4 regions of the Mammaliicoccus sciuri genome follow, and region 1 is predicted to be linked to each of the others. Evidence: riboswitches for the same ligand, from Rfam matches in the RefSeq annotation. Region 1 holds a riboswitch; each other region holds the start of a gene.
The links. Region 1 has a riboswitch for thiamine pyrophosphate ahead of MUA60_RS01000 (3-oxoacyl-ACP reductase). Riboswitches for the same ligand answer to the same signal wherever they lie in the genome.
Positions count from the first base shown of each region.

Region 2: it holds a riboswitch for thiamine pyrophosphate, as region 1 does, so the genes downstream of both, MUA60_RS10780 (ECF transporter S component) here and MUA60_RS01000 (3-oxoacyl-ACP reductase) in region 1, are expected to answer to the same signal.
Region 3: it holds a riboswitch for thiamine pyrophosphate, as region 1 does, so the genes downstream of both, tenA (thiaminase II) here and MUA60_RS01000 (3-oxoacyl-ACP reductase) in region 1, are expected to answer to the same signal.
Region 4: it holds a riboswitch for thiamine pyrophosphate, as region 1 does, so the genes downstream of both, thiD (bifunctional hydroxymethylpyrimidine kinase/phosphomethylpyrimidine kinase) here and MUA60_RS01000 (3-oxoacyl-ACP reductase) in region 1, are expected to answer to the same signal.

Region 1 covers NZ_CP094824.1:222,147-230,137, forward strand. The annotation lists gene MUA60_RS00985 (transposase) at 1-382, shown strand, start outside; gene MUA60_RS00990 (IS3 family transposase) at 391-1,254, shown strand; partial or broken gene MUA60_RS00995 (LLM class flavin-dependent oxidoreductase) at 1,284-1,754, opposite strand; gene MUA60_RS01000 (3-oxoacyl-ACP reductase) at 1,785-2,537, opposite strand; TPP riboswitch at 2,647-2,748, opposite strand; gene MUA60_RS01005 (NAD(P)-binding domain-containing protein) at 2,883-4,031, shown strand; partial or broken gene MUA60_RS15485 (PTS sugar transporter subunit IIA) at 4,083-4,478, opposite strand; partial or broken gene MUA60_RS01010 (PTS fructose transporter subunit IIC) at 4,589-6,044, opposite strand; gene MUA60_RS01015 (BglG family transcription antiterminator) at 6,124-7,986, opposite strand.
Region 2 covers NZ_CP094824.1:2,062,600-2,070,590, reverse strand. The annotation lists gene purD (phosphoribosylamine--glycine ligase) at 1-251, shown strand, start outside; gene MUA60_RS10790 (energy-coupling factor transporter transmembrane component T family protein) at 345-1,136, opposite strand; gene MUA60_RS10785 (ABC transporter ATP-binding protein) at 1,126-2,529, opposite strand; gene MUA60_RS10780 (ECF transporter S component) at 2,541-3,116, opposite strand; TPP riboswitch at 3,208-3,312, opposite strand; gene MUA60_RS10775 (hypothetical protein) at 3,384-3,509, opposite strand; gene auxA (lipoteichoic acid stability factor AuxA) at 3,657-4,955, shown strand; gene MUA60_RS10765 (class I SAM-dependent rRNA methyltransferase) at 5,303-6,475, shown strand; gene MUA60_RS10760 (hypothetical protein) at 6,548-7,084, shown strand; gene MUA60_RS10755 (carbohydrate kinase) at 7,238-7,991, shown strand, end outside.
Region 3 covers NZ_CP094824.1:339,653-347,643, forward strand. The annotation lists gene MUA60_RS01540 (hypothetical protein) at 1-196, shown strand, start outside; gene MUA60_RS01545 (transposase) at 230-766, shown strand; gene MUA60_RS01550 (IS3 family transposase) at 775-1,638, shown strand; partial or broken gene MUA60_RS01555 (poly(glycerol-phosphate) alpha-glucosyltransferase) at 1,660-2,556, shown strand; gene MUA60_RS01560 (epoxyqueuosine reductase QueH) at 2,661-3,392, shown strand; TPP riboswitch at 3,453-3,561, shown strand; gene tenA (thiaminase II) at 3,628-4,305, shown strand; gene MUA60_RS01570 (VOC family protein) at 4,349-5,245, opposite strand; gene MUA60_RS01575 (hypothetical protein) at 5,667-5,966, shown strand; gene MUA60_RS01580 (fructosamine kinase family protein) at 6,042-6,902, shown strand; gene MUA60_RS01585 (helix-turn-helix domain-containing protein) at 6,935-7,495, opposite strand; gene MUA60_RS01590 (CynX/NimT family MFS transporter) at 7,612-7,991, shown strand, end outside.
Region 4 covers NZ_CP094824.1:894,819-902,809, forward strand. The annotation lists gene MUA60_RS04535 (IS110 family RNA-guided transposase) at 1-1,150, shown strand, start outside; gene MUA60_RS04540 (YwpF-like family protein) at 1,297-1,734, opposite strand; gene MUA60_RS04545 (single-stranded DNA-binding protein) at 1,916-2,485, shown strand; partial or broken gene MUA60_RS15535 (aggregation-promoting factor C-terminal-like domain-containing protein) at 3,425-3,697, shown strand; TPP riboswitch at 3,823-3,921, shown strand; gene thiD (bifunctional hydroxymethylpyrimidine kinase/phosphomethylpyrimidine kinase) at 4,019-4,831, shown strand; gene thiM (hydroxyethylthiazole kinase) at 4,824-5,615, shown strand; gene thiE (thiamine phosphate synthase) at 5,616-6,257, shown strand; gene yidC (membrane protein insertase YidC) at 6,339-7,208, shown strand; gene MUA60_RS04575 (HD domain-containing protein) at 7,237-7,902, opposite strand; gene cls (cardiolipin synthase) at 7,967-7,991, opposite strand, start outside.

The DNA.
Region 1 (7,991 bases):
AGGTTTAGAAATAAAAAGTAGAAATACTGTTTATACTAGCGAATTTAAATTATCTGTTTTAAAATTTAGACAAGAAAATATGTTGTCTTATCAAGATACTGCGAATCACTTTAGAATTATTAATCCTATTATCATTGCCAATTGGCAACATCAATTTGATGAAAAGTGTCGTCTTGATATAGATAATAAACAAAAGGGACGATCTCACACTATGACTAAAAAACGATCTAAATCAGATAATAAAAATTTACCTTTAAATGAAAATGAACGTGAAGAACTTGAAAGACTTAGAAATGAAAATGAGACGTTAAAGGCAGGTATAGCTTATCAAAAAAAGTTACAAGCCTTGACCGACATTTACGGAAGCAAAAATCAGAAATAGTAAAGGTCATTAAGGAACTAAATGAAACATATAATATACGATTAAGTATCTTATTTAAAGTCGCTCAAATAGCTAAATCTGTATACTATTATTGGATAAATAAATTTAGTAAAGCTGATAAAGATGAAACATTGATTCAAGTAATAAAAGAAATATGTGAAGAATCAAACCATACCTATGGTTATCGTCGTGTTACACAAGCACTAAGAAATAGAGGTCTTATCGTAAATCATAAAAAAGTACTAAGAATTATGAAAGAACATAATCTAACTTGTACAAAGTTCACACATAGAGGTCGTAAGTATCGTTCCTTTAAAGGTAAAGTTGGTAAAGTAGCTCAAAATATATTAAATCGTAGATTTAAAACAAGTCTCCCATTTCAAAAAGTCGTAACAGATATTACAGAGTTCAAATTAATGAATGGTCAGAAATTATATTTATCACCTTTTATGGACTTATATAGTTCAGAGATTATCAGCTTTAAAATCTCAAGTCGTCCTACATTAGATATAGTCATCAATCCATTAAAAGAAATGATAAAGCGTCGTCCAAACCTAGATCATCGTTTAACGATTCATTCAGATCAAGGCTGGCATTATCAATATTCACAATACACTAGATTATTAAAAGACCATAAAATATTTCAGAGTATGTCTAGAAAAGGTAATTGTCTAGATAATTCAGTTATGGAAAACTTTTTTGGGTTACTTAAACAAGAAATGTATTATGGCCAAGAATTTAAAGATTTTCAGGACCTTGAACAAGCTATTCATCGATATATCGATTTTTATAATAACGAAAGAATCAAATCAAAATTAAAAGGCTTATCTCCCAAAAATTACAGGAGACAAACCTTTGAAATAATATACTAATTAAGGTTTAGATTTTTGGGTTCAGTACATTCTTGAGCTTTATGATATCTATCATCATGCTGAGGTAAAGTTTTCATACTATGATTTTGAGCTTCTATATCTGTCATAGATGTTACTAAGTTCCAACCAACACGACCATTCGTCGCATGATCGAGCGTTAAAATTTGCCTAGCCGCAGTATAAGGGTTTGAAAATGAACTTGAAATTGTTGAAACTAAACCAATATGTTGTGTAACTTGTGATATAGCAGTCAAGTTCACAATTGGATCTAACCAGAATGCTGGTAATTCACTATCTGACTTTGCAGGGAATGACTGATTATCTGCAAAGAACACGGCATCTAATAAACCTCTTTCTGATAGTTGTGCTAATGATTGATAATAAGAGATATCACCAATTTGTTCGATAGAGGAGTCTTCCATAAGCCATGCTGCTTGATGATGGCCACATCCATATAATAAGACACCAATATTGAGTTGATCACTTCTTAAATTACGCATTTCTATTCTCCTTATCTCTCTTTTGGAATTCTAGTTCATTGTTAAGCCGCCATCTACAGTATAATTTTGACCAGTTATACCATTTGCTTTATCAGAAGCAAGGAAGCTCACCATATTTGCGACATCTTGTGGTGAAGTGACTTTTTTAAGAGGTGTTGATTGAGCAATTAAGTCAAATACTTCAGGTGTTGTTACAGAGCTGGCATCGGTTGTTTTGAGTAGGCCACCAGAAACGACATTGGCTGTAATGCCGTATTGACCTAATTCAGCAGCGATATTACGCGTGAAACCAATTAAGCCAGCTTTCGCAGTTGTATATTCGTGATAAGGTACGACAGGATTTTGGAATAAGTTCGTACCGGTGCTAATGACAGCACCTTGTTTTCTTTCAATGAATTGTGGTGCAACACTTTGCACGATATTAAATGCTGCTTTTAATGTGCCATCAATTTGTTGTTGATAGTCTTCCCATGCAAGATCGACGAATGCTTTTTGTTTTACTGGGTCAAATTTAAAGTTAACTAAAGCATTGTTGACGACGACATCAATTTTTCCAAAATGTTTCGTGCCTTCATCAATTAACTGATCAACTTCAGCGCGATTCGTCACATCCGCTTGAATAGCAATCGCTTGTTCTGTTCCGATTTCAGCAACTAACTGTTCTGCTAATGCTTTACTATTATGATAATTAATGATGACTTGATGTCCTTCAGATGCTAATGTACGTGCGATTGTTGCGCCTAATCCTCTACTACTACCTGTTACTAAAATTGTTTTTGTCATATGTAACACTCCCATATAGAATTTTAAATAAAAAAATACACAACCTTCTCGTAAGAAAGTTGTGTAAAAACAAAGATATTTATAAAAAGGGCATAGTCATCTCTATAAATTCATTTCACAAACACTTTCCTACGCTAGTACGATCTAGTTCAGGTTCAAAGGGTTCGAGTTCATACTCATCTCAGTTAAAAAAACACCCCTAGTGCATCTATTTAATTACTATCAATGTATAGTTTTTAATAATCGATGTCAAGTTTGTATAAATGTTCAGTTGCAAACGATAGGTAAAATCGGTTATGATATAAAACGTACTGATTACGATTTAAAAGGATTAAAGGTGATATGATGAAGTGGACGATAGTAGGTGGTGGCATCCACGCGATAACGATAGCATTAGAATTAAAAGTTAAAGGATTAAAAAATAAAGATTTAACAATTATTGACCCGCACGATGTGTTCTGTCATCAATTTGACCATCGAACAAAGAATATTAGTATGCCTTATTTAAGGTCTCCAATCGTACACCATGTTCACCCAAATCCTTTTCATTTAAAACAATATTTTAAGAAAATGGATTATGCAGGTGGCATTTATGGTAAGTATAAGAGACCGAAAAGAGATATGTTTATGGACCATACAGCAGAACAAGTTGAATATTACCGATTACATGAATGTCATGTTAAATATACTGCAATAGATATAAAGAAAGATCGAGATAATTGGTGTGTCGTATTGGAATCAGGGGAGATGATATATACAGAGAATGTCATCATCGCATCTGGTTGTAACCATAAGCCAAAGATTCCAAAAATGTATGAGCATGCACCAGATGTACAACATATTTTTGAAGATGCAAATATTCAATTTAAAGAAAGTTCTCATGTTGTAGGAAGCGGGATATCAGCTGCACATTTAGCATTAAAATTAATTTATCATGACGATGAAAAGCATGTGCATTTATGGACGAATAAGCCGCTAGAAATTCATGATTTTGATGCTGATCCAGGGTGGTTAGGACCTAAAAATATGGCAAGCTTTACAAAAGTGATAGATCCAGAAGAGAAGATGGATATTGTCTTAAAAGAACGTCATAAAGGTTCGATGCCACAAGAATTATTCATTAGATTAAAGAAATATGTGAAAAAAGGAAGACTAACAATACATCTCAATGAATTAGATCATATTAACAATCATCAAATCATAACAGTAGATGGGAAACATATAGATTATGACCATATATTATTGGCAACAGGATTTGATAATACTTTATTAACACAACCAATATTAAATCGTTTAATTCATGAATATGAAGCACCACTCAATAAATGTGGGTATCCTGAAATTAGTAAACATTTAGAATGGCTGCCGAATTTATTCGTATCAGGTGGATTAGCTGATTTAGAATTAGGACCTTTTGCTAGAAATATTATGGGTGGCAGAGAAGCGGCACGCAAGATAGGTGAAAAGTATCATGAAATAGAGCAATGCAGTTAGACTTATCAGATATAGAAAAGCCTGGAACATATGCGTTCCAGGCTTTTAAAATTAAATTTCCTTCAAAATGTTATAAATAGATTCTGTGCTTTCAGCGTTGATTAATTTTTCTCTTGTATCATCGTCCATAAGCGTACGTGACAGTCTTTGTAATAACTTCAAGTGTGTGTCGCTACTATCATTTGGTACAGTAATTAAGAAGATGATCTTAGGTTGTGTTTCATCTAAGCTTTCCCATTCCACACCGTGTTTGTTATTCAGTACAGCTACGACAGGCTGTTTGACAACATTTGATTTAGCATGCGGGATGGCTACATTCATGCCGATTGCTGTTGTTGATTCTGATTCGCGTTTCAATACAGCTTCTTTTAACACTTGTTCATCGTCTATAAAGTTGTGATGTTTTAAATTGTGAATCAGTTTATCGATTGCGTCATCTCGAGACATTTCAGCATCTTCTATTGTGATGACTTTTTCGTAAAAGACTTGTTCTGATTCTGTCTGAGTTTCATCATTTGAAGTGGATGTTTCTTTTTGATCGTTATCATCTTCATCTGATCCCATAAATGATGTTGTGATACCGCTATTAGATGATTCCATTTCAGGTGTTGCAACGGTTGCTTCTTTTTTCTTTAATAAAAGTGTAACAAGCATTGTAACAGTACTTCCGATGATGACAGCTATAAAGAACCATAGTATTTTATCGATACCACCAAGGACAGCTACAATTGGACCACCATGTGCAACTCTATCGCCAACGCTACCTATTGCTGCGATGGCTGCTGCAACCATTGCACCAATCATATTTGCAGGAATAATACGTAATGGGTCTTGTGCGGCGAATGGAATAGCACCTTCAGTAATACCGAATAAGCCCATTGTAAATGATGCTTTACCCATTTCAATTTCACCTTTATTAAATTTACGTCTATTGATAAAAGTAGCAAGACCTAAACCAATAGGTGGTGTACATACAGCTACTGCAACCATACCCATAACGGCATAGTTTCCTTCAGCAATTAAAGCTGATCCGAATAAGAAAGCAACTTTGTTTACTGGACCACCCATATCGAATGCAATCATAGCTCCGATAATAAGCGCTAAGATAATACTATTTGTACCTTGCATACCTTTTAACCATGTTGTTAAACCTTCAAAAATACTCGCAATCGGTGCGCCGATAACAAATATGAAAATAAGTCCTACAATAATTGAAGAAATAATAGGAATAATGATAATTGGCATAATCGGTGCCATCGCTTTAGGAATTTTAATGTTTTTAATCCATTTAGCAATATAACCTGCTAAGAAACCAGCGACAATACCACCTAAGAATCCTGCACCAGCTTCACTTCCGTAAAAGCTACCATCAGCAGCAATTGCGCCGCCAATCATACCTGGTACTAAACCTGGTTTATCAGCAATACTAACTGCAATGTAACCAGCTAGAATTGGAACCATAAAACTAAATGCTAAACTACCGATATTTTCAATAGATTTCCAGAATGAATCATCAGGAATTTTAAGACCTTCAGGTGTTGTATGCCCACCTAAAGTTAAAGCAATGGCCATTAATAAACCACCAACTACGATAAATGGCACCATGAATGAAACACCATTCATTAAATGTTGATAGACCATTTGTAGACCACTTTTTTGATCTTCGTCATCATGCGTTTGTTTATAGCCACCTTTTTCATGATGAATATGTGCATCTTGATCGATGATGCGTTGAATTAATAATTTAGGGTTGTGAATACCTTCTCTAACACTTTCGTTAATTAATCGTTTCCCGTCAAATCTTGATAAATCGACTTGTCTGTCAGCAGCGATAATAATACCATCCGCTTCTCTAATTTCTTTTGATGTCAGAACATTTTCTGCACCGACACCACCTTGTGTTTCTACTTTAATATCTATGCCCATTTCTTTTGCGGCTTGTTCTAATTTTTCTTGAGCCATATAAGTATGTGCAATCCCGTTTGGACAAGATGTAATTGCTAATATTTTCATAACGTCAGCTCCTTCTTAATTCAATTGTAAACGCATTCACTAAAACATAAAAAAGAATAATTGCCGTTAGTAGTGGCAATTATTCTTTAAAACGATCGATAATATATTGTTTGAATGGTTCATCATCTAATTTTAGTAAATGTTTAACATCTTGTTCTGTTAATGCAGCAATACTGTGTATGATTTTTTTCATTACTTGTTTATCTTTGTCTGCAATAGATAAGAAGAACACTAAATGAACTTTATGTTGCTTCCATGCTATATCTTGGCGGAGTCTAAACATTAATACATGTGACTTAAAGACTTTAGTAGGGTCGCCATGTGGAATAGCAATGCCATTTCCAATATAAGTTGATGAGAACTTCTCCCTTTCTAGTGCACTTTCAATATACCCACTTGATATGGCATGTTGTTGATTAAGCAAAAGTTCCACATGTTGGAATATATCAACAGTAGAATGTATGTCTGTTTCGATTGGTACCGATAGAAAGTCGATAGGCAATAATGCGTCGTTGTTTAAAACAGGGTTTTGCTTTTGATTTAAAATGGTTTGAAATTTATGAGCATCTTCTTCTGAAAATAAAGGCGATACTTGAACAACTTGCACGTTACTTGGTATATGTTTCATATCAATTTCGTGTGTTGTAACGAGTATATCCGTATTAGAGAATGGGTAAGTTGAAACGGCTTCAAGTTTAATCGTATCCGTAATATTTATTTTATGGTTTAACTTTTGAATTTTTGCTTCTAACAAGCTAGAAATGCCCAGTCCATAATAACAAGTAATGACAACATTAAATTGATCTTGTACATTACGATCTATCGATGATTGAAAATGTAATGCTAGAAAGGCTATCTCATCTTCACTTAAATTGAGTTGTGCATCTTCTTCCAGTAAATGAACCGTTTCATATAAAGCGTTGAACACAAATGGGTATTGCTGTTTAATATCCTCTGTAAGCGGATTGTTAATATAAACGTTCTTAACGATACGCAAATATGTTCTGCTAAAATGTGAATAAACATTTTCACGAAGTACAGCATCTTGCATAAAATCAATACCAACTTTGGCATTCATTTGATAAATTAAGCGTTCAATATAACTTTGAATAAATATTTGTTTAAAGCCAAGATCATATTTATCAAAATAATAGCTAATAAAAAATGAAAATAACTTCGCTGTTTCATCGCTTAAAGTGTATTTAAGTTGTCTATTAATATCTTCTATAATTGCCCGGGAAATGGCCAATGCCTCTTGATTAATATCCCATTGTTCAGTTGTATCGTGGATTCTTTTGAAAATAATGATCAGGTGTACGAGCAACTGTTTAATATGTACTTTTGAAGTTTGTATATGGTGATGCTCTAAATGTTGTTCCATAATATGCATCATTAATTCGCTATGCACTTTTGGAATTTCATTCAAAATAAAATCCTCTACTTTAACATTGTTTGTAGAGAGTTGGTTTAAATGAAGAATAGCATTACGAATATCCATTTCATTGCCACTTACCGTAACACCTTTTCTTTTAACAAGTTTAATCGCAACGTCATAAGATTCACACCAAGCTTGAATTTGATTTAAATGATCGACGAGTTCATTCTTCGTTAAAGCATAGTCATCAGATAATTGTTCAAGCGTAACTGATTGTTTATACATTAATAATTGATAAGCCATCTTGATGAGTGTTTGACCATTCTTTTCCGTATATTGATTTAGAATAGATTCTATCTCTTCAGTTTGATACAACTCGTGATTTAATTGATAACCACGCCCTTTAATACTGATAATGACATCTTTAATTTCACTATTAATATATTTAATATCGCTTCTTACAGTTCTATTTGAAACATTCAAATAGTCAGCTATTTCAGTCCCGTTTAAATAACTATCGCGATTTAAAAGTAATAGTCTCATTAATTTCACATGTCTTTCTAACAATAATC
Region 2 (7,991 bases), 1.1 Mb from region 1:
GTAGTTATGATAAAGGATATTCAGTTGAAGGTTTAGAACATGTAGATCAATATTTTGTGAGTGCTTTGAAGAAAAATTCAGAAGGCAAGTATGAAAATAATGGTGGACGTGTCATGATTGTTATCGGTACAGGTGACAATATTGAAGCGGCTCAAAAAAATGCATATGAACAAGTCAAATATATTAAAAGTGAACAACTATTCTATAGAAATGATATTGGACATAAAGCATTAAAAGCATATAAATCATAAATTAAAGGCTGAGACAACAAAGTTTGTCTCAGCCTTTTCATTGCGCTATATTTCATTCTTTTAGGGAAAGGTATGGTCAAATATAACGCAATGTTATCGAATATCTGAAATGTGTGTTATAGGTAAATAAACATTTAATAAATATGCGACAGCAACGAGTGCAATCGTCAATAAGATGAAATATAAATCATTTTTAGTGAAAGGTACTTTATAATAGAAAGTTCTTTTGCCGTTTGTGAATCCTTTTGCTTCCATCGCAACAGCTAACCTATGTGATTTTCTTATACTTTGACTTAATGTTGGAATGAGTAAATGGTGAATCCATTTTAAGCCTTTACGATTGCTTTTATCTATAACTGCATATCGCATTTTTAAAGCTTGTCTTAACTGCATAAAAGAACTAAACATAAGCGGTATCATGCGTATAGAAGCCATGAAAGCATATGCGATTTTAGGTTTTACTTTTAAATGTTGCATGAAACTATAAAACACATAAATGATTTGCGAAGTAAATGGGATAACCATGCCGTAAAATGAAATGACAAGTGTACGCATGGTTACGTGAATACCTCTCAAAAAGCTTTCTTCAGTAATATGAATAATACCAAACTTGAAAATTGTTTCATTTCCTTCACCATAGAAAATCATAAATAAGGAAGAAGTGAGTCCGAAAAATAAAGTGATAGCAATGACGATTAATAGTGGCAACCATCTCACGCCGCTCATGAAGATTAGATAAAGGAACATAATAATCGTTAAATAAAGCATGAAATCAAATTGATGAATAAATATCGCATAGAAAAATAGTATGACACCTAATATAAGTTTCGTTAGAATATTGACATCATCAATAAAAGTACGGTATTTCTTCCAATTAGTTAACATGAGATTCACCACCGCTTACATGTAATTGCTCGTCTTTGATTGTTAATCTTCTAGTAGCATAGCGATTAATAATCTCATTTTCGTGCGTAATCATTAAGATAGTTTGACCATGTTGAACGCGTTCATGAAATAATTTGATGAGTTCAAAGGTATTGTGACTGTCTAAACCGAATGTTGGCTCATCAAGTAAAATAATTTCAGAATTCGTACTTAATGCAGTTGCGACACTTAATCTTTTTTTCTGTCCTATTGATAATTCGAAAGGATGCTGGTCTTTCACATGATTAAGTTTTAATAACGTCAACATGTTTTGGGTCTTGTCATGAGCTGTTTGTTTATCTTGATAAGCATAATTGATAAATATTTCGTTATATACAGATGTTTCGATGAATTGTAATTCTGGATTTTGATATACGAAATACATATGTTTAGAAGCATCTTTTACTTTTTTAATCTGTTTGTTTTTATAAAATATTTTACCATTATATTTAATGAGCTGCATCATCGTTTCTAATAATGTTGTCTTACCTGTTCCATTTGGTCCAGTTATTGTAAGCCATTCGCCACTTGAAATCGTTAATTTATCTATACTAAATAGTTTTTTGGAGCCACGCAGTACATCTAACTGCTCTATATTTAACAACGGATTGTGCTCAGCAGTCTGTTCAGATAATTTTGGGGCATATTGCCACGAGTTAGGGTGCCAAACACCGTATTCATTTAAAATGTCTGTATGATGATCTAATATATCTTGAGGTGTACTATCATGTGTGATTTCACCATTTTCATTCATTACAATAACTCTATCTACATAATTCCAAATATAATCAACTTTATGTTCTACGATTACAACAGTTTGATTTGTCCAATGTTCCATAATCAAATCCCATAGTTGTGTCGTTGATTGATGATCAAGCATTGCTGTCGGTTCATCAAGAAATAACGTATTTGTATCTTGTAATAATATAGAAGCAATCGCTAATTTTTGTTTCATACCACCACTTAAACGATTGATTTTAAGTGAAGGATCAGCATTTAAATTTACCTGTTTCATGGCATTTTTTATAAATCCGTCCATTTTATCAGGTTCGATGTTCATATTCTCAAGCACAAATGCTAATTCTTCTTTAATCTCAGGCATACAAAACTGCGTATCAGGGTCTTGAAAAATAACACCTGGAAGTGAATCGATATTGATTGAATCAACTTTCATCGGTATGTCCATCGATCTCGGTATAATACCACTTAATATATTTAATAACGTACTTTTACCAGATCCACTTGGACCTAGTAAAAGTACTTTTTCTTTATCATTAATATTGATGTTTAAATTTTTAAATATAATGCGATCATCATCAGGATACTTTAGTCTTAAATTTTTTAGTGATAACAATTGAATAACTCCTATAATAAGTCATAATCTTTTTTAGATGCTGGTCTGAACAATTTCGTAACACCAGTTTGGTCGAGTGCTTTTACAATTGCATAGCCTAATGCACCAGCAACGATTGCACCACTTAAAATTCTAATCGTAAACATTAAAATAACATTCCATAAAGCAACGTCACCTAAGTAATTATAGAACCAATCAATTGGTAACGTAATAATACCTGCAGCCATACCAGCTATAACAGCAACTGATAATTTTCTAGATTGATATCGAACAGCTAAGAAGGTGATTTCACAAGCTAAACCTTGTAATAATGCGTATACAAATGTTGGAATATCGAATTGGCCCATTACAATCGTTTCGCCAGCACCCGCAGCAAATTCAGCAAGAATTGCAACACCAGGCTTTTGAATAATTAAATAAGTGACAATTGCTGCAATAAACCATACACCATATACAGATTGTTCTAAGTGTAGACCGAGTGGTTTTAAAATTTCATAAGGTATCCATAAGAACTTATAAATGATTGCAAACAAAGCACCAATTAATACAGTTACTAAAATATCTGATAACGTTAATTTCTTTGACATGTTATATTCTCCTTTTAAATAAAAAAATGTGCACTCCTATATCTAAATAGAAGCGCACAAAAATATTGTTATCATTTAAAAATGAATATTATATGATTTACGAACACTTTCCTACGCTAGTATCATCTAGATCAGGTACAAAGGGTTCAGACCTTTTCATGTCTGTCTCAGTTTCAAAACACCCCTAGTGCATTTATTAATTTGTTATCCATACGATAAGTCTTATTAATCTATTTGTCAATAGTAAATCATAAAACTAAAATTCATTTATTCAAATGTGTCTTGTATATTTTCTTTTGTTTCATCCTGACCTTTGTTGTTGTCTTGCTTATTTTCTTGTTCTTTCTTTTTAGCTTTTTCTGCTTCTTCTTTATGCTTATCATTATGAGTCATAATAACACTCCTTTAAAATGTATGATATTATTATATACCCAACTACATATAAGTATTAAACTTCTTGCTAGTACTTGGGACTGATTTTCAATATAATTAAAGACAATTGAAAATGAAACAATTATAATGTTCAATGAGGTGAAGAACATGGCTATAAAGAAAAAAAGCTGGGAAGTTCATTTTAGTCGAATTATAGGTATATTTCTTTTGATTACTGGATTACTTATACTTTTTAATGCGCCACGTATTAAAGACTATAATATCAAGGATTCAAGTAATATCCATATCAATAACATTTGGGACTTTTTTGTAGCTTTTTTTGATGAATTAGTAAGAATATTGCACCATTATATTGGTAACTTTCCAGTTATCGCAGCAATAATTGTATTGCTATTTGGTGTGTTTGTATTATTAGTAGGACGTACTTTAAGAAGAACGACGCATTACGATTATGATATTTCTGTATTTTATATCGGACTGACAATTATTTTAATGATTGTTATTATGATGACCATGTTCCAAGTATATAGTTTTGCATCTTTCTTATTTATTATTCCATTTGCAATTCATGTGGGATATGTCGTTTATAAAAATGAGCTAAATCCAATGCATCGAAAGAAACAGTACTTATGGATTATCATTTCTTATGGATTATGTTATTTCATTTCACAATTTGCAATGAACCATAATATCGATGCTCAAAATGTAAAGCCTATAGACGTTATGAGTGTTAACTTATTCTTCATTCTGTTGTGGTGTCTAAGTCAAATGTCAGTTTGGATTAGTTTATATTTAAGAAGATCTTTACCAGTAAGCGATGAAGACATTGAACAATTTCATGAAGAAAGATATTCAAGAGTTAAAAATAACCGCTTAACAAGAAAAATATATACTTTAGCAGAAGGTTTTTACCAAAAATTACAGAATTTCAAACAGGCGACTTTAGAAAAATTTAATTCTGAAGAGGCAATTGCTAAAAGAAAACGCCGTAATGAAAAATGGATAGAGATTATTAAAATCGAAGAAGACGATATTCCAAGATGGATGAGAAGACCGAAATGGTTAAAGAAAAGCTATATAGAATGGATAAGTACTGTAGTTTTATTCTTATTTACATTTATAGAGTTTAATAACCGTAATGGTTTATTCTTATCAGGTGAATGGAAATTATCTCAAATTCAATATGTTTTTGAATGGTTAACATTATTTATTATGATGTTATTGATTATCTTATATGCATACTTCAATTACACGACAAATTATAAGAATAAAAATAATTTTGGTAAATTGTTTGTTATTTCAGCATTATTCTTTGAAATTGCAACGACATTCTTTGTTTCAGCAATTCAAACTTCACAATTTTCCGTGTTTATCACACCAATTTCATTTTTACTATTATTATTTGTAACACCAGCATTTATCATTCACTTGAAAAAATCATTTTAATATCTTACACGATATAATTAGACACTTTATTGAGCACTATGCGCTTAATAAAGTGTTTTTTATTTTATAATTTTCACGAGCAATTGCTGTAATTAAAAGTTTAAATATGTAATAAGTAAACTATTTTAATGAATTTATTCAAAAAATGTATTGCGTGGAATAATCTTATCCTTTATACTAACTTTAGTAAGCGTTTACATATAAGGGGATCAAAACTTTCTGGGGGAAATTTTGATTAATAAAATTCGGTTAACAGAGTATTCTAAAGGGGAATACTCTGTTTTTTGGTGTTTTGAATAATATACGTTATAATATGTGAGACATTTCGAAAGGATGGCTAATATATAATGAAACAATTAATGCTCAAAAAAGGAAAAGAAGATAAATATTTAAGAGGATATCCTCTAGTAGAAAAAGACGATGTTTTTGATATGCCTAAAATGGATGAAGGAGAATTAGTTGCGCTTGTTGATGCGGGGAAAAAATTCATTGCAACTGCATATTATGGTGAACAAAATAAAGGTATAGGCTGGGTATTATCATTAGACTCAACTGAAAAGATTGATCATAACTTTTTTGTAAAGTTATTCGAAGAAGCTAAAAATGATAGAGCATATTATGAAAATGTAGATGGTATCAATGCATATAGATTATTTAATGCAGAAGGCGATGGAATTGGTGGACTGACAATTGATCATTATGACGGTCATTTATTAGTTCAGTGGTACTCAGTAGGTATATATCGATTGAAAGATAGAATATTACCTGCAATTAAAGAAGTCTTCGATTATAAATCAATTTTTGAAAAAAGAAGATTTAAAGGAATGGAAACTGCTTCAGACTTCGTAGCAGGTGAAGCACCAGAATTTCCATATGTCATAGAAGAAAATCATATGTTCTATAATATTAATCTTGATGATGGACCTATGACAGGTATTTTCTTAGATCAAAAAGACGTTAGAAAAAAATTAAGAGACCACTATAGTCAAGATAAAGATATATTGAATTTATTTAGTTATACGGGTGCATTTTCAGTTGCAGCAAGTGAAAATGCTCGTTCAACTACAAGTGTGGATTTAGCTAATAGAGCTAGACCATTAACTGAAGCAAACTTTGGTTTAAATACAATAGATCTTAATCAGAACCATATATTTATAATGGATGTATTTGATTATTTCAAATATGCTTTAAGACATGGTTTAAGTTATGACGTTGTCGTGATTGATCCACCAAGCTTCGCACGTAATAAGAAAAAGACTTTTAGTGTTCAGAAAAACTATCCTGAATTAATTGAAGGTGCATTAGAATTATTGAACGAGAGTGGTAACTTAGTGCTAAGTACAAATTCAAGTGCTTTCCCACAAAAAGCATTCAAAAAAATGATAATTCAAACATTAGATCAATTAGGTGTTGATTATACAATTTCTGATGTAATGGGATTACCTAAAGACTTCAAGAGTCATCCACACTATAAACCAAGTAAATACTTGAAAGTCGTATTCGTACAAATAAATGGTTAAAATTTCCTAGTTCGGGTATACATTATTATAATAATGTTTGAATATAATCGAACTGTGAGGAGAATGGAAACAATGGGAATTTTCGATAAAATTACGACAAAAGCAGGCAATAAAGCATTTGGTATACAAGAAATAAAGAAGCGTTCTGAATTACCAACTTCACAAGAAGAATTGTTAGAACGTAGAAAAAAAGCTAAAGAACTTATTCATAAGAAGTCATTAATGTCTTCAGCTGCAAATGTCGTACCAATCCCAGGACTTGGTGTTGGTATGGATATTAAATTAATGGGCGATATCATTGAAGATATTAATAAAATTTATGGATTAAGTCATAAGCAAGTTAATAAAATGCAAGATGATTTAAAACAAAAAGTTTTAACATCAGCTGCAATGAGAGGTAGCCAGTTTATTGGTCAAAAAGTAACGAATGCAATGGTGAAAGTTATATTTAGATCAGTCGTAAAAAGAGAAGCGGCAAAACAATCAAGATGGGTACCATTAGTTGGACAAGCAGTTGCTGGTTCAATTAGTTATTATTTAATGAAAAAAATGGGTGAGGATCACATTAAAAAATGTGAAACAGTCATTCAAGACTTTATAGGTGAATAGAATATTGAAAAGAAGCTAAGGCATTTTGTAATGTCTTAGCTTCTTTTTTGTGTAATTTTTTATTTTATATTTGCAATTATTCTAAAAACGCTTTATAATCAAAAAAGCAAACTAAAGTTTGAAATATAAACAAATGTTTGTGAGGTGAAATTGATGAATGAAAATGAAAAATTAATTCTTAACTTAATAAAAGAGAATCCTTTTATATCACAACAAGAGTTATCAGATAAAGTTGGTTTGTCTAGACCTGCAGTTGCAAATATTATTTCAGGTTTAGTTAAGAAAGAATATGTGCAAGGGAAAGCATATGTATTAAACGAGCAAAATCCAATTGTATGTATTGGTGGAGCTAACATAGATAGGAAATTTCATATTACAGACGATTTAGTGCAGGGCACTTCAAACCCAGTAACTTCTGAAACTTCTATTGGTGGTGTTGCTAGAAACGTTGCTGAGAATTTAGGACGTATCGGTGAAGATGTTCTGTTATTAACGACTTCAGGTAATGATGCAGAGTGGCAACATATTTCTGATTTATCATCACCATTTATGAATGTAGACTATGTTGAGAAAATCTCTAGTGAATCAACGGGAAGTTATACAGCATTGTTAGATCAACATGGTAGTATGACGATGGGGTTTGCGGACATGTCAGTATATGACAAAATTACGCCAGAATTTATGATTAAAAACACATATTTACTCAATAAATCAAAATGTATTATTGCAGATTTAAACTGTCCTAAAGAGACGATAGAGTTTTTATGTTCATATGCAGAGAAGAAAAAGATTAAATTAGTATTGATTGCAGTTTCAGGCCCGAAGATGAATCGTCTACCTCATAATTTACATGCTGTTGATTGGCTCATATTAAATAAAGATGAAGTTGAATCATTTGTAGGTAAAG
Region 3 (7,991 bases), 120 kb from region 1:
AGGTCTAAGAGAAATAGACAACTTAAGTAATGAAATCGATATGATGATTGAACATAGTACACATTATTTAAGTAACGAAATTGGAGAAGATGGCAAGTACCATTACGGGTATTTTCCACATTTCGATAAAAATATAGCATTTTACAATAACTTAAGACATTCATCATCAACATATGATGTGAACCCAAATATTTGAACTAAACAAATCAAAATATTGGGGTGCATTCTAATGAGGAAAAAATATGAATTTAAATTCAAACTAAAACTTGTAAAAGAATATTTAGAAGGACATCAAAGTTATAGAACAATTGCTTTAAAATATGGTATTTCAAGTTGGTCTGTCCTTCGGATTTGGGTCAATCAATATAAAGAGTTTGGAGAAGAAGGTTTAGAAATAAAAAGTAGAAATACTGTTTATACTAGCGAATTTAAATTATCTGTTTTAAAATTTAGACAAGAAAATATGTTGTCTTATCAAGATACTGCGAATCACTTTAGAATTATTAATCCTATTATCATTGCCAATTGGCAACATCAATTTGATGAAAAGTGTCGTCTTGATATAGATAATAAACAAAAGGGACGATCTCACACTATGACTAAAAAACGATCTGAATCAGATAATAAAAATTTACCTTTAAATGAAAATGAACGTGAAGAACTTGAAAGACTTAGAAATGAAAATGAGACGTTAAAGGCAGGTATAGCTTATCAAAAAAAGTTACAAGCCTTGACCGACATTTACGGAAGCAAAAATCAGAAATAGTAAAGGTCATTAAGGAACTAAATGAAACATATAATATACGATTAAGTATCTTATTTAAAGTCGCTCAAATAGCTAAATCTGTATACTATTATTGGATAAATAAATTTAGTAAAGCTGATAAAGATGAAACATTGATTCAAGTAATAAAAGAAATATGTGAAGAATCAAACCATACCTATGGTTATCGTCGTGTTACACAAGCACTAAGAAATAGAGGTCTTATCGTAAATCATAAAAAAGTACTAAGAATTATGAAAGAACATAATCTAACTTGTACAAAGTTCACACATAGAGGTCGTAAGTATCGTTCCTTTAAAGGTAAAGTTGGTAAAGTAGCTCAAAATATATTAAATCGTAGATTTAAAACAAGTCTCCCATTTCAAAAAGTCGTAACAGATATTACAGAGTTCAAATTAATGAATGGTCAGAAATTATATTTATCACCTTTTATGGACTTATATAGTTCAGAGATTATCAGCTTTAAAATCTCAAGTCGTCCTACATTAGATATAGTCATCAATCCATTAAAAGAAATGATAAAGCGTCGTCCAAACCTAGATCATCGTTTAACGATTCATTCAGATCAAGGCTGGCATTATCAACATTCACAATACACTAGATTATTAAAAGACCATAAAATATTTCAGAGTATGTCTAGAAAAGGTAATTGTCTAGATAATTCAGTTATGGAAAACTTTTTTGGGTTACTTAAACAAGAAATGTATTATGGCCAAGAATTTAAAGATTTTCAGGACCTTGAACAAGCTATTCATCGATATATCGATTTTTATAATAACGAAAGAATCAAATCAAAATTAAAAGGCTTATCTCCCAAAAATTACAGGAGACAAACCTTTGAAATAATATACTAATTAAGGTTTAGATTTTTGGGTTCAGTACAATATGCTTTAATAGAAGGCTTAACATATTTAAATGAAGATATCACAATTGCAGAAAAAGCTATAGATTATTTAATCAATCATTATTTATATGAAACTGATGGCTTAGGTCATATATTTGACGATACTAAAAATGTAAATGAAATTAAATTAGGTCAGAATGCAGCGTTTATATTCGCAATTTGTGAATATTTAAAACATAATCCAAATAAAAAAGAATATCTTGAAGCTGCATAAAAAGTGGCACGTGGTATTGAAACAATGATAGGCGAAGATGCTAAAACAGTACATGTTATTAACTACCCTGAATTAACTGTAAAGGAACAATATAGAATTATATATTACGACGGAGAAGCGGCATTAGCTTTATTAAGGTTATACCAAATAGATCATAATGAAAAATGGTTAAATATCGTTAAAAATTTATTTGAACGTTTTATTCAAAAAGATTATTGGAAGTACCACGATCATTGGTTAGGTTATTGTACAAATGAACTTGTACAAATCGATCCACAAGAAAAATATTTTAAATTCGGTATACAGAATGTGTCTAGCTATTTAGATTATATGTACCAAAGAGAAACCACTTTCCCAACATTTTTAGAAATGTTAATGGCTACATATCACTTAGTTGAATATGCTAAAGAATCAGGTTATGAATCTTTAGTTGAACAGCATCTAGATGAAAAGAAATTTATAGATACCATTCATAAACGTGCAAATTATCAAAGAACAGGATTTTTCTATCCAGAAGTTGCGATGTATTTTAAGAATCCTTCGAGGATACTTCATTCATTCTTTATTAAACACCATGGCTATAGAGTAAGAATTGATGACATTGAACATTACTTATCTGGATATGTACAATATCAGAAAGTTTTTAAAGGATAAATATCACAACACTATCTCTAATCATCATATTGATATCACATTTTGAATGTTATAAAATATTGTAAAAATGACAATTTTTGTATAAAGGAATGGTTAGGGATATGGTGATTTCAGCTGATGGTATTATTGCTAAGATGAAAAATCAAAAGATTAACTATGATAAGGTTATGCGTAAAATGATTTCTGAATGGGAACGTTCCGAAACAAGACCTTCTATTTTAATTCATAGTTGTTGTGCGCCTTGTAGTACTTATACGTTAGAGTTATTAACACAATATGCGGATGTTGCGATTTATTTTGCGAATCCAAATATTCATCCGAAAAGTGAATATGAGCGTAGGGCGAAAGTTCAAGAAACGTTTGTTGAACAGTTTAACGAGCGTACAAATTCTAATGTTAAATATATTGAAGCAGCCTATGAACCACATAAATTTATGAAAATGGTTAAAAGCAAGGATTTAGCTGATGAAAATGAAGGTGGGCTAAGATGTACGGCTTGTTTCGAAATGCGTTTAGAACTCGTGGCAGAAGCGGCAGCTAATCTTGGATATGATTATTTCGCGAGTGCTTTAACGTTGTCACCTAAGAAAAATGCACAATTGATTAACGAACTTGGTATGGATGTTCAAGATTTATATCATGTTTATTATTTACCGAGTGATTTTAAGAAGAATAAGGGGTATGAAAGATCGATTAAAATGTGCAATGAGTATGAAATTTTTAGACAATGCTATTGTGGTTGTGTGTTTGCAGCTATGAAACAAGGTATAGATTTTAAAGAAGTGAATAAACAGGCTAAAGCTTATTTAGAATCATGTAATAAAAGTTGCATGTAATTTTATTTGCAATCCTAAGGTAAAACAGATATGTTGTAAGAGTATATAAGTTAAATAATTTTAAACCACTGGAAGTGCCTTTATAAAGGCTGAGATTAAAGTGATACCTTTAAAATTCCTTGAACCTGATCCAGCTTATACTGGCGTAGGAAAGTGGCGTATTGATTTTAAGGTACTCATGACGCTATTTTCTTAATGAAAATAGCGTTTTTTTAATTATAAGGAGGATTTATAAATGAAATTTACAGATAGAGTATTCAATAGAGTTGAACCGATTTGGCAATCTTATATGGAACATCCTTTTATTATAGGATTAGGTGATGGCACGTTAGATCAAGAAAAATTTAAACATTGGTTGAAACAAGATTATATATATTTAATAGAATATGCGAGACTATTTTCAATCGGTGCAGCTAAATCAACAGACTTAAAAATGATGGCGACTTATGCTGATTTAGCGAATGGCACATTAAATACTGAAATGTCATTACATCGAGGCTATGCTAAGCAATTTGGTATATCAGAAGCGGAATTAGAAGAGACAGAACCAGCTCAAACGACTGTTGGTTATACGAGTTATATGTTGAATATGGCACAACAAGGTGGTATAGAGAATGTTATTGCGGCTATTTTGACATGTACTTGGAGTTATAATTATATAGGTTTAAAATTAGCTAAAATTAAAGGAGCATCGGACCATCCTTTATATGGAGAATGGATCAATATGTATGCTTCAGATGAATTTAGTCAGTACAAAGAAGATTGTATTCAGTTGATGGATCAAGTTGCAGAAGGTAAGACAGAAGCGGAATTACAACGCTTGGAAGACATTATTGTTAAAACAAGCTACTATGAATATATGTTCTGGGATATGGCTGAACATTTAGAAACATGGCCAGTACCGGTTAAATAAAAAAAGGACAGAAGCATGCACGACGCTTCTGTCTTTTTTAATACTATAATTTGCCTTCGTAGGCTTTTATTAAAGTTTCTACATCGAATTTCTTCATTTTAAGGAATGCTTTTGTAACGTTACTCATTTGTTCTGGTGTGCCTTCTTCTGCCATTTGATCCATGATTTTTGGGACAATTTGCCAAGAGACACCGAATTGATCTTTAACCCATCCGCATTGTTCGGCTTCTGGTACAGCAGATAATTTATCCCAATAATAATCAATTTCTTGTTGGTCTTCTAAAAATAGCATTAATGAAATACCTTCATTTAAGTTGAATTCATGTTTATGTTCACTATCAAGAGCGACAAAATATTGATCTTCTAATTTAAATTCTGCGTGTGCAAGTGTATCTGGCTTATCTGGCTCCATGCCTTCTGGGGAATAAAATTTACTTATATCACCACTATTTTTAAATACGCTTGTATAGTAGTTTATCGCTTCTTCAGCTCTACCAACATTATCATTAATGAACATAAATGATGGTCTAATACGATTATCAAATGGTTGATCGGTGATGAGCAGTTGCCATGAAACGCCAAACTGATCTTCCAACCAGCCGTATTTTTCACTAAAGTCATAAGCACCAAGTTCCATCATAATTTTCCCGTTATGTGCGAGTGCAGTCCAAACTTTGTCGATTAATGCTGCTTCAGATTGATTGAAAAGTACTGTAAATGATATGGAAGGATTTTTTGTGAAATAAGGACCAGCATTGATTGCCATAAATTTATAACCAAAAATATTAAAAGTGAGTTGTTTTGCATCTCCGGATTGTGAATCTGTAAACGTTACATCTGAAATGATTTCTGATTCTGGAAAAGTTTGCATATAATAATCGACGGCTTCTTGAGCTTCGTTATCGAACCATAAATGCGGAACAATTCTTTGATTATTCATTTCTTCATCTCCTCAATCCTTTTTACTTATTATACACATCGTTATAAATATAAACATTTAGTTCATTTGTAAATATAAAAATAATTTTAGACAATAGGACTTTAGGACTACCTAAATATCATTTAGTAATTTACTTAAAAGTGCTATCATGGTAATTATAAATAAAAACTAGGAGTGTGACTATGAAGCTAACAAGAAAAGGTAAAGTAACAATTATTATTGCAGCTATCACCTTATAAGCTCGTTAGTGTTCCGTGTGATATGGCAGTAAATATTCCTGGATATAGTAGTCATGATAAAGTCGCACATGCATATGCATACGGTGGATCTAAAACAGCAAATTTTCAAAACGTATAAAATTAATTTAAAAAGCTAACATATGAATGTTTCAATATACTTAATATGAAATGGGGTTATTTTAGTGACTTTAATTAATGAAGTGAAGATTGAACAAAATATGAATCACCTTATTCAAAATCACGGTATTCAACTATTAAATTATATGAGTGATTGTGAAAGAGAAGAAAAAGCATTACTTTCAGCGTTTGAGAAAGTGGATAGTCATATTATTAAAGCATCTCTAGAATTGTTGAAGCAAAATAATCTTATCAGTGTTAGAACTGAAGAGATTATGCCGCCCAACATCTATTATCATCTTACGAAAGATGGCGAGTTGATTTTGCAGATGATTTATAAGTTTGAATCATTAAACTTTGATTAGGGTATATGAAAATAAATAGCTGTTGTTTTGAACTTTGATTAATTTTTAATACAATAACACATAGGAGGGATCGTCATGAATAAAGATTGGCAATCACAATTACCTATAGATGATATTAAAGAGCTCATACCAGTAAGTGGTGGAGATGTAAATGAAGCATATAGAATTGAAAGACAGAGTGGAACGGATTTTCTACTTGTTCAACATAATAGAAGCGAAGATTTTTACGCTGCCGAAATTGCTGGTTTAGAAGCATTTGAAGAAGCGGGTGTTACGGCACCTGTTGTTAAAGGTTACGGTCAAATTAATGGAGATGCGTATTTAATACTGAGTTATCTTGAAGAAGGTCGCCGAGGTAGTCAAAGTGAACTCGGCAAACTGGTAGCGAAATTGCATAGTCATTATCAACAAGATGGTAAATTTGGATTTCATTTACCTTATCATGGTAGTGCTATTACATTCGAAAATGGTTGGAAAGATACATGGATTAATATTTTTGTCGAGCAACGTTTAGATCAATTGAGAGACGAAATTGTAAGACGAGGACTTTGGTCAAAGGACGAACTTCAACAATTTGAACAAGTACGTACAGTTATTATAGAAGCTTTAACAGAACATAAAAGTAAACCGTCCTTACTACATGGAGACTTGTGGGCAGGTAATTATATGTTCTTATCAAACGGGGAACCAGCATTATTCGACCCCTCTCCATTATATGGAGATCGTGAATTTGATTTAGGAGCAACAAGAGTCTTTGGTGGTTTCACGGAAGACTTTTATAAAGCTTATGATGAAGCATTACCATTAAGTAAAGGTGCAAATGAAAGAATTAAATTTTATGAATTATACTTATTGATGGTTCACTTAGTGAAGTTTGGGTCAATGTATGCAGGTAGTGTTCAGAGAACAATGGATGACATATTAAATGATAGGTAAAAAGGATTGGGATAAAAATTTATCCCAATCCTTTATTTATTGTGTTGATATTGTATAGTTGCTGTTAAATGAACATCATCTTCACCTATATTACGATAAGTATGTGTGACGTCAGATTCGAAACGTATAGCATCATCTTGACGTACTGTGTGTTTAATGCCATTGATATCGACTTCAAGTGTGCCTCTATGAACGATAATGTATTCCTCAGATCCATTGTGATGTCCTTCTGATTTCATTTCAGCTCCACTTTGTAAAATCATATTAAACATCTCAAAATTTTTATCAATATTAAATGGAAAATATGGGTATATTGTGACGGATTGATTATCATTATATATAGGTGTAATGTCTGATTTAGACACGCAATTAATGTTATCTTCTTTATTAGAAATTAAGTCAGATATAGGTAAATGTAAGCCATTTGCTATTTTCCATAAAGTTGTAATGGTAGGATTAGATTGTCCATTCTCAATTTGATTGAGCATTGTTTTGCTTACGCCTGTCAATTTAGATACTGTGCTTAGGCTTAATTGTTGCGATGTTCGGTACTGTGACAAATTATGCGCAACAATTGTATGGATATCTTTCATAAATATAAACACTCCTATTTACTTTATAACGAACGCATTGTACAATATAATGTGTTCTTTATAACGAACGTTAAGAACAGTATAACAGAAATTCACTTTAGGGAGATAATAAAAAGATGGATCATATAAATAGAAGTAAAAAACAAACTTTAATATTATTTATTGGTATCTTACTAATTGGAGCCAGTTTAAGAGCACCTATTACTTCAGTAGGGATTGCATTACCTTCAATTAAAGAAACTTTAAATTTATCCAATACATCTGTCAGTTTAATCACAATTATTCCATTGCTTTCATTTGCAGTGATTTCACTATTCGCTGCTAAAATTAGTCATAAATTTGGATTAGAACGTACAGTTTTTGGTGCACTCATATTAATTTGTATAGGTATTGCTTTAAGAGCGATTACGGGAGTCTCTTGGTTATATGTCGGTACGATATTAATAGGTGTAGGGATTGCATTTGGAAATGTGTTAACACCAGGCATTATTAAAAT
Region 4 (7,991 bases), 670 kb from region 1:
TTCAAACAATGAATTTGTTAAAGAATTTGAAATTACCCATGATAATAATGGTTTTGATTCACTAAAGAAATATATAAAGAATTTCTCAGGAGTATATTTCTTGTTTGAAGCTACTGGTATATATTCAAAAGTATTGGAGAAATTTTGTACCGTTAATAAGATTTCGTTTTGTGTAATTAACCCTCTAGAGGCAAAATTACTAACTAATTCTTTAAGAAACTGGAAAACAGATAAATCTGATGCACATAAACTTGCTGTTTTAGCTAAAAATATAAACAAAAAACCTTCTAGAAATTTATTGGAAGAAAAGTATGTAAAAATTAGAGAGCTGACAAGATACTATGAAGAAATTAACAATCAACAAAATTACTTAAAAAACCAATTGATTCAGTTACTAGATATGACTTTTCCAGAATTACAAAACCTATTTAAGGACAGATATTCAAAATTGGCTTTACAAGTAGCTAGTAAGTTCCCACATCCGGACTTTGTTGATTCTAATGATATAGAAGAACTAAAAAAGATAATTAATAGTTGTACAGAAAAAAATCTATCAGAGAAAAAGAAAGCACAATATGCAAATAAACTCGTAGAGTTCTCTATGGTCAGTTATCCTTCTGTTTCTAAAGATTCATTTTTAACAGATAAATTAGTTTATGTGATTGAAGATTTATTAAGCCTAATGAAACGGCATGCTTCTATAAAACAAAGATTATTAATGTTAGCTGAAGAATTTGAAGAATTTAAAATAATTAAATCTATTCTTGGCATTGGTGATTTAACTGCCATAATGATTATTGGCGAATTAGGTGATATCAAATCCTTTGATTCTCATAAGCAATTGAATGCATATGTAGGTATTGATATAAAAAGATATCAGTCTGGTAAAACGCATTTTAAAGATAAAATAAACAAACGTGGAAACAAACATGCTAGATCATTATTTTACTTAATCATTAAAAATTTTCTGTTGGGTCAAAGGTTATTTAAAAATCATATTATCGACTATTATTACAAATTAAAAAAGCAGCCTAATGGCAAAGGCCACAAGACTGCATCAGTAGCTTGCATTAACAAACTACTTAAAACCATTCATTATCTCGTAATAAATAATAAAGAATATGATTATCACTTGTCTCCACACGGATAATATATTCATCTAAATCATAACATATTGAAAAAATTATTAAATAATAAAGGCTTATTTAGTGATGCCAATTTTAAATATTTTTTACTACGTAGTAGTTGACAAATCGTAGGAAAAAACTAGGACCGTTAGCTGTCCTAGTTTTTTCTTTATATATTGCTTTTTTCGTCTTTTAATTTTGGTTTAGATTGCATCAATCTATTAAATGATGTTTTAAGCTCATCTCCTGATAAGCCTTCATCTATGAGCTGCTCTAATAATCGTTCTGCATATACTTGTCGTAATGTATAGATATGACATTCAAATACGACGGATATTTTATCGTCTAGTTGTTCTATGTATTTGATGGTTGCATCAAATAATGCTGGGTCGTTTGAAGGTCTAGTTATTACGACACGTGTATCAAGTAAGGTTTGGTTATCGTGATATTCTTTCATTTGTTCATAATGGATATCTGAAATTAAAATCTCTAGTAGCCATCCTGTACCACTATTTTCTTTATTTATAATGATACCATCTAATAATTCATATTCTGTAATCTGTTCATCATCTACAATTTGAAAGCGTACGGCTTTAAATGTTTTCATAAACATCCCCCTTATCGTTAAATCTACGAATGTTTAACTTTATTATCTATTATAAAGCACTTTTGGATGAAATAACAATAATCATAAAATAAAGTGAAGAATAAGTGTTTATTTTATGATTTATCGGACTTTGACTGAAAAAAATTGACTCATTATATTATAAGTATAAGGAGGTGAGAATATGTTAAATAAATCTGTATTAGTTGGACGTTTAACTAAGGACCCTGCATATTATAAGAAAGGCGAAATTATCATTTCTACATTTTGTTTAGCTGTTGAACGCGGATATAAGACTAAAGATGGCACGATTGCTGTTGATTTTATTGTATGTAAAGCATTTGGTAAACTTGCACATAATATTCATGAATATACTAAGAAGGGACAGCTTGTTGCATTAACGGGGCAAATTCAATCAAGAGCATATGTTAAAGATGATAAGAAACACTATATAACAGAAATTATATGTGAAACGATTAAATTCTTAAATATGCCTGCATCAAGTAAATCAACGATCCCTCAAACGAAAGAGGAAATGAGTGAATTAATTAGTGAAAGTGCTGAAAGTTATGCTAGTGACCTTTCATCTAAAGTAGCAAAAGAAAAATTACGAGCTGAAGCATTAGCTAAAGAAAATGGTGAAAATAACTTAGATGAAAAGTTATATAGCGAATATCATAATGTCGTTGACGTTATTAAAGAAACTGAACAACAAACTCCTGATGCTGATGCATCAAAAGTAACAACCTCGTAGCATTAAACTTCAATAAAAACTGTTTATAGAAATACTTCCGAAAATAAATATTCTTGATTCTAAATTCCGAGACTTGCTGTCTTGCTGTAGGGCAGCAAGTATACATAATTAAAAGTAATTGTTTAAAAAATTACATGAATATGACAAATTGTCTGATAATTAATTTTGTTCAATCTTTATAAATCCCTTTGTTTAGCTATTTTAATCATTAATATTCAGAATATTGTCTGAAAATCAACGTAATCTAACTGTAATATTAGCTCTAATTTTTTCATATAGCTGTAACCTATGACATAAAAATTAGTGGTATAGTTTAAACAGTAAAAATCATATAAAAAGTGAAAACCTTACAGGAGGAAACATTCAATCATGAAAAAATTATTAGCAGTTTCAACTGCGGCAGTTGCAGTTACTACAGGGGTAACAGCTACAGCCGATGCAGCAACACATACAGTAAAATCTGGTGATACTTTAGGTAGTATTTCACAACAATACGGTACTTCAGTAAGTGCTATTAAAGCAGAAAATGGTTTAAAATCTAACTTAATCTTCCCTAACCAAGTAATCAAGGTTAACGAGAAAAGTTCAGAATCAACTACAGAATACACTGTAGTAGCAGGAGATACTTTAGGTGAAATCGCAGCTAAATACGATGTAACTGTATCTCAATTAAAAGCATGGAACAACTTATCTTCAGATCTAATCATTGTTGGACAAACTTTATCATTACAAGCACCAGCTCAATCAGCTGAGCCAGCCAAAGCGCCTGTAGCACAACAAGCGCCAGTTCAACAAACTCAAGAACAAGTTGCAGCTCCAGCTCAACAACAAAGCTACCAAGCGCCTGTTCAATCTTACCAAGCGCCAGCACAACAAACATATAAAGCACCAGCTCAACAATCATACCAAGCGCCAGCTCAAAAAGTTAGAACTACTCAAACTTCAACAGCTAGCACTGGTGGATCTACTAAAGCTCAATTCTTAGCTGCTGGTGGTTCAGAAGCTATGTGGAATGCAATTGTATTACCAGAATCAAGTGGTAATCCAAATGCAGTTAACCCAGCTGGATACCGTGGTCTTGGCCAAACTAAAGAATCTTGGGGTACTGGTTCAGTAGCTACACAAACTAAAGGTATGTTAAACTACGCTAAAAGCCGTTACGGTTCAGAATCAGCTGCTATTGCTTTCCGTCAAGCTAACGGATGGTGGTAAGCCACACACTTTAATCTAAAGTGGCTATAAATTAATTTATCCAATCGCCTAGGAAATATCCTAGGCGATTTTTTAATTTGACCACAATACGTCTATTTGATAATCTTAAATAAACTGAATATATGAGTGACTGCTAGGGGCGCCAATTGGCTGAGATGATTTAATTCAGTCCCTTAACACCTGATTTGGATAATGCCAACGTAGGAAAGTGGTCGATGAACGTTTTTACAACTATTAATTGACCTCTTTCTTATGAAAGAGGTCATTTTTTATGAAGTTATAGATAAAAGGATTATAAATATAAATTTGAGGTGGATTACAATGAAAAAACCGAATATAGCATTAACGATTGCTGGAACGGACCCAAGTGGTGGAGCGGGTATTATGGCAGATTTGAAGTCATTTCATGCGTCAGGCGTTTATGGAATGGCAGTTGCTACTAGTATCGTTTCTCAAAACAGTCTAGGTGTACAAGATGTTTACCATTTACCTGTTGAAGTTATTGAAAACCAATTAAAAAGTGTCTTTGATGACGAAGTACCACATGCTATCAAAACAGGTATGATTGCATCAGAAGAAATGATGCAATCGATTAAACCATTTATTGAACAATCTGGTAAGCCGTATGTAATTGACCCAGTCATGGTTGCTAAAAGTGGTGATGCGCTAATGGGTGATGAAGGGAAAGGGAAACTTAAAGAAATATTATTACCATTAGCTACAGTTGTTACACCAAATATTCCAGAAGCAGAAGATATTACTGGATTTAAAATTCAAACTGAAGAAGAAATTAAAAAAGCTGGTGCATTTTTCTTAAATGAAATTGGATCTAAAGGTGTCGTTATAAAAGGTGGGCATCTGGAAGGTGATGCAATCGACTATTTATTTACTGAAAATGGTGTGAAAAGTCGGAAAAGTGAAAGATTTAATACGAAACATACACATGGAACAGGTTGTACATTTAGTGCAGTGATAACAGCAGAATTAGCTAAAGGTCATACAATTGAAGAAGCGGTAGAAGTAGCTAAAAGATTTATTACTTTAGCTATTCAATATACACCTGAAATAGGCAAAGGTAGAGGTCCAGTAAACCACTTTGCATATCAAAAGATAGAGGGATTAGATTATGAGTAAATTAACAAATATTAGAGAAAATAGTCTATTAATCGTATGTTATACAAATGATGTTGTTAAAAACTTTACAGCTAATGGTTTAATTTCATTAGGTGCGAGTCCAGCAATGAGTGAAGAACCTGAAGAAGCAGAAGAATTCTCAAAAGCAGCAGGTGCTTTTCTTCTTAACATAGGCACGATTACGACTGATAAAGCTTATGATATGAAGCAATATGCTGAAATTATGCATCAAAGTGATGTTCCAGTAGTTCTAGATCCAGTTGCTGTTGGTGCATCACAATTAAGAAAGACTTTTTGTACGACATTATTAAATGATGAAGTAGTTGATGTTATAAGAGGCAATGCATCAGAAATATTAGCGCTTATAGAAGAAGATACGATTATGAAAGGTACAGATAGTGATGATACGCTTGATGCTGTTAAAATTGCGAAAAAAGCACATCAACAATTAAAGCTACCGATTATCATAACTGGTAAAGTCGATGTCATTGCATGTCATAATAAAATCATTGAATTGCACAATGGTAGTGAGATGTTAACGAAAGTAACTGGTGGAGGTTGTTTATTAGGTGGGGTAATTGCTGCATTCTTATCTCATGAAAAAAACATCACAATAGACGTATTAGAAGAAGCATTATCAACATATAATATTGCAAGTGAGTTGGCATATCAACAACCTGGAGCACATTTACCTGGTACATTCCAAATTTCGTTTATAGATCAACTGAATGTTATAACAGAAGAAATTGTTAAAGAGAAAAAGATTGTGAAAGAAGTGAACTAAATGTTTGATCCAAAAACGTTAAAAGTATATTTTATAGCAGGCAGTCAAGACATTACTGATGGTAATCTTATAAGAGTTGTTGAAGAAGCTTTAAAGGCAGGCATCACGATGTTTCAGTTTCGTGAAAAAGGTAAGACGAGTAAAAAAGGGGCAGAAAAAGAAGCCCTTGCGCAATCTTTATTTGAGCTTTGCAAGCAATATCAAGTTCCATTTATCGTTAATGATGATGTAGATTTAACAATTAAATTAAATGCTGATGGTATTCATGTTGGACAAGATGACCGAAACGTATCTGATTTTAAAGATAAGTTTAAAGACAAAATCATTGGCTTGAGTGTTGCAAATAAAATGGAATATGATCAATCTGATATATCCGAAGTGGATTATATTGGAACCGGACCTATACATTCTACAAATTCTAAAGCTGATGCAGGAGAAGAAGGTGGATATCAAATGATTGAGAACATGAGAAAAATCAATCAAAATATTCCTATCGTTGCAATCGGTGGCATTACTGAAGTTGATGTACAACCGCTTATTAAAGCTGGCGCAAATGGTGTAAGTGTTATTTCTGCTATAGCGAAAAGTCAAAATATTGAACAAACTGTGAAGGGCTTTCATAAACAGTATAAAAATATTTGATAAAATTAATATATTGATTTATGTTGTCGCTATTCTATGATAGAATGAGTTTTATGTGAGTATATCAATAGAGGTGGAAAAATGAAGAAAAAAGCTTTATGGCCATTATTATTTGGTGTAATGGTTGTGCTAGCTGGTTGTGATTATTCTAAACCTGAGAATAGGGATGGATTCTTTTATAATACATTCGTAAAACCGATGGATAGTGTTATTCATTGGCTTGGTACAAATTTGAATCACGATTATGGTCTAGCTATTATTGTTATAACATTAATTGTTCGTTTTGCGTTATTCCCATTTATGATGAAGACGTACAAGAATCAAAAGTTAATGCGTGAAAAAATGAAACTTGCTAAACCTGAAATGGAAGCAATTCAAGAAAAAGTTAAACGTGCTCGTACTCAAGAAGAAAAAATGGCAGCCAATCAAGAAATGATGGCATTATACAAAAAACATGGTATTAATCCTATGAACATGGGTTGTTTACCAATCGTTATACAAATGCCAATCGTCATGGGATTATTCTATGTATTAAAATATCCTACTGAAGGCGGAATTACAGAATATCCGAATTTCTTATGGTTTAATTTAACTGAACCTGATTTAATTATTACGATCATTGCAGGTATCATTTATGCATTACAAGCATTTGTTTCTATGAAGTATGCGAATGTTCCAGATGAACAGAAAAATATGATGAGAATGATGATGTTTATTTCTCCAATTATGATTATTTGGATGTCATACATTTCAGCATCTGCATTAGGTTTATACTGGGCAGTCGGTGGTGCATTCTTAGTTGTTCAAACATGGTTAGGTAATGTCTTCTATAACAACAAAGTTGAAGAAGAAATGAAACCAATCATTGAAGCACATGAAAGAAATCAACAAGAAGCTAACAAAGAGAAGAAACCAGCTAAACTCGTATCTAATAAAAAGAAAAAGAAATAAAAGCAAAAAAACAAACTAATCATCGTGATTAGTTTGTTTTTTTAGTGACATCCCATTCTTTATAAAATTGTTTTAAAAAGTTTTCCATAAATAGATGACGTTCTTCAGCGATTTGTTTGCCTCGTTTAGTATTCATTAAATCTTTTAATAATAATAATTTTTCGTAAAAATGATTGATTGCCGTATTCGGTTCATCATGATATTGACCTTCTTGTAGATCATTTAAATTACGCGGTTGTTGAGAAGAGATATGCATAGGTTCTTTAAAATGACCGGCATATTGAAATGTTCTAGCTATTCCTATCGCGCCAATCGCATCTATACGGTCTGCGTCTTGAACGATCTTTCCTGCTAAGCTTGTAAGTTTACCTTCATTTTTACCACCATTATAACTAACATACTTTAGAATATGGATAATCTCTATTTGAATCGTTTCGCTTATATCCATGTCATTCATCCATTGATAAAGTTGTTGCCACGCTGTATTCGCATCTTTGAATAATTTCTTATCAACAGCATCATGTAGTAAACTTGCTAATTCAACTACGAATAAATCCACGTCCTCAAACTGTGCAATATCTAGAGCATGATGTCTTACTCTTAGAATATGCTCAAAGTCATGACCAGTCGTATCGTTTTGGTGTAATGTTCTAACATATGATTCTGCTTCTTTAATAATCTGTTCTTTATTCATATCTTTCTCCTTAAAAAAACAGGTAGAAAAGTTTGATCAATCATCTCTTCTACCTGTTTAGAATTTATAGTAAAGGTGATAGTAAACGT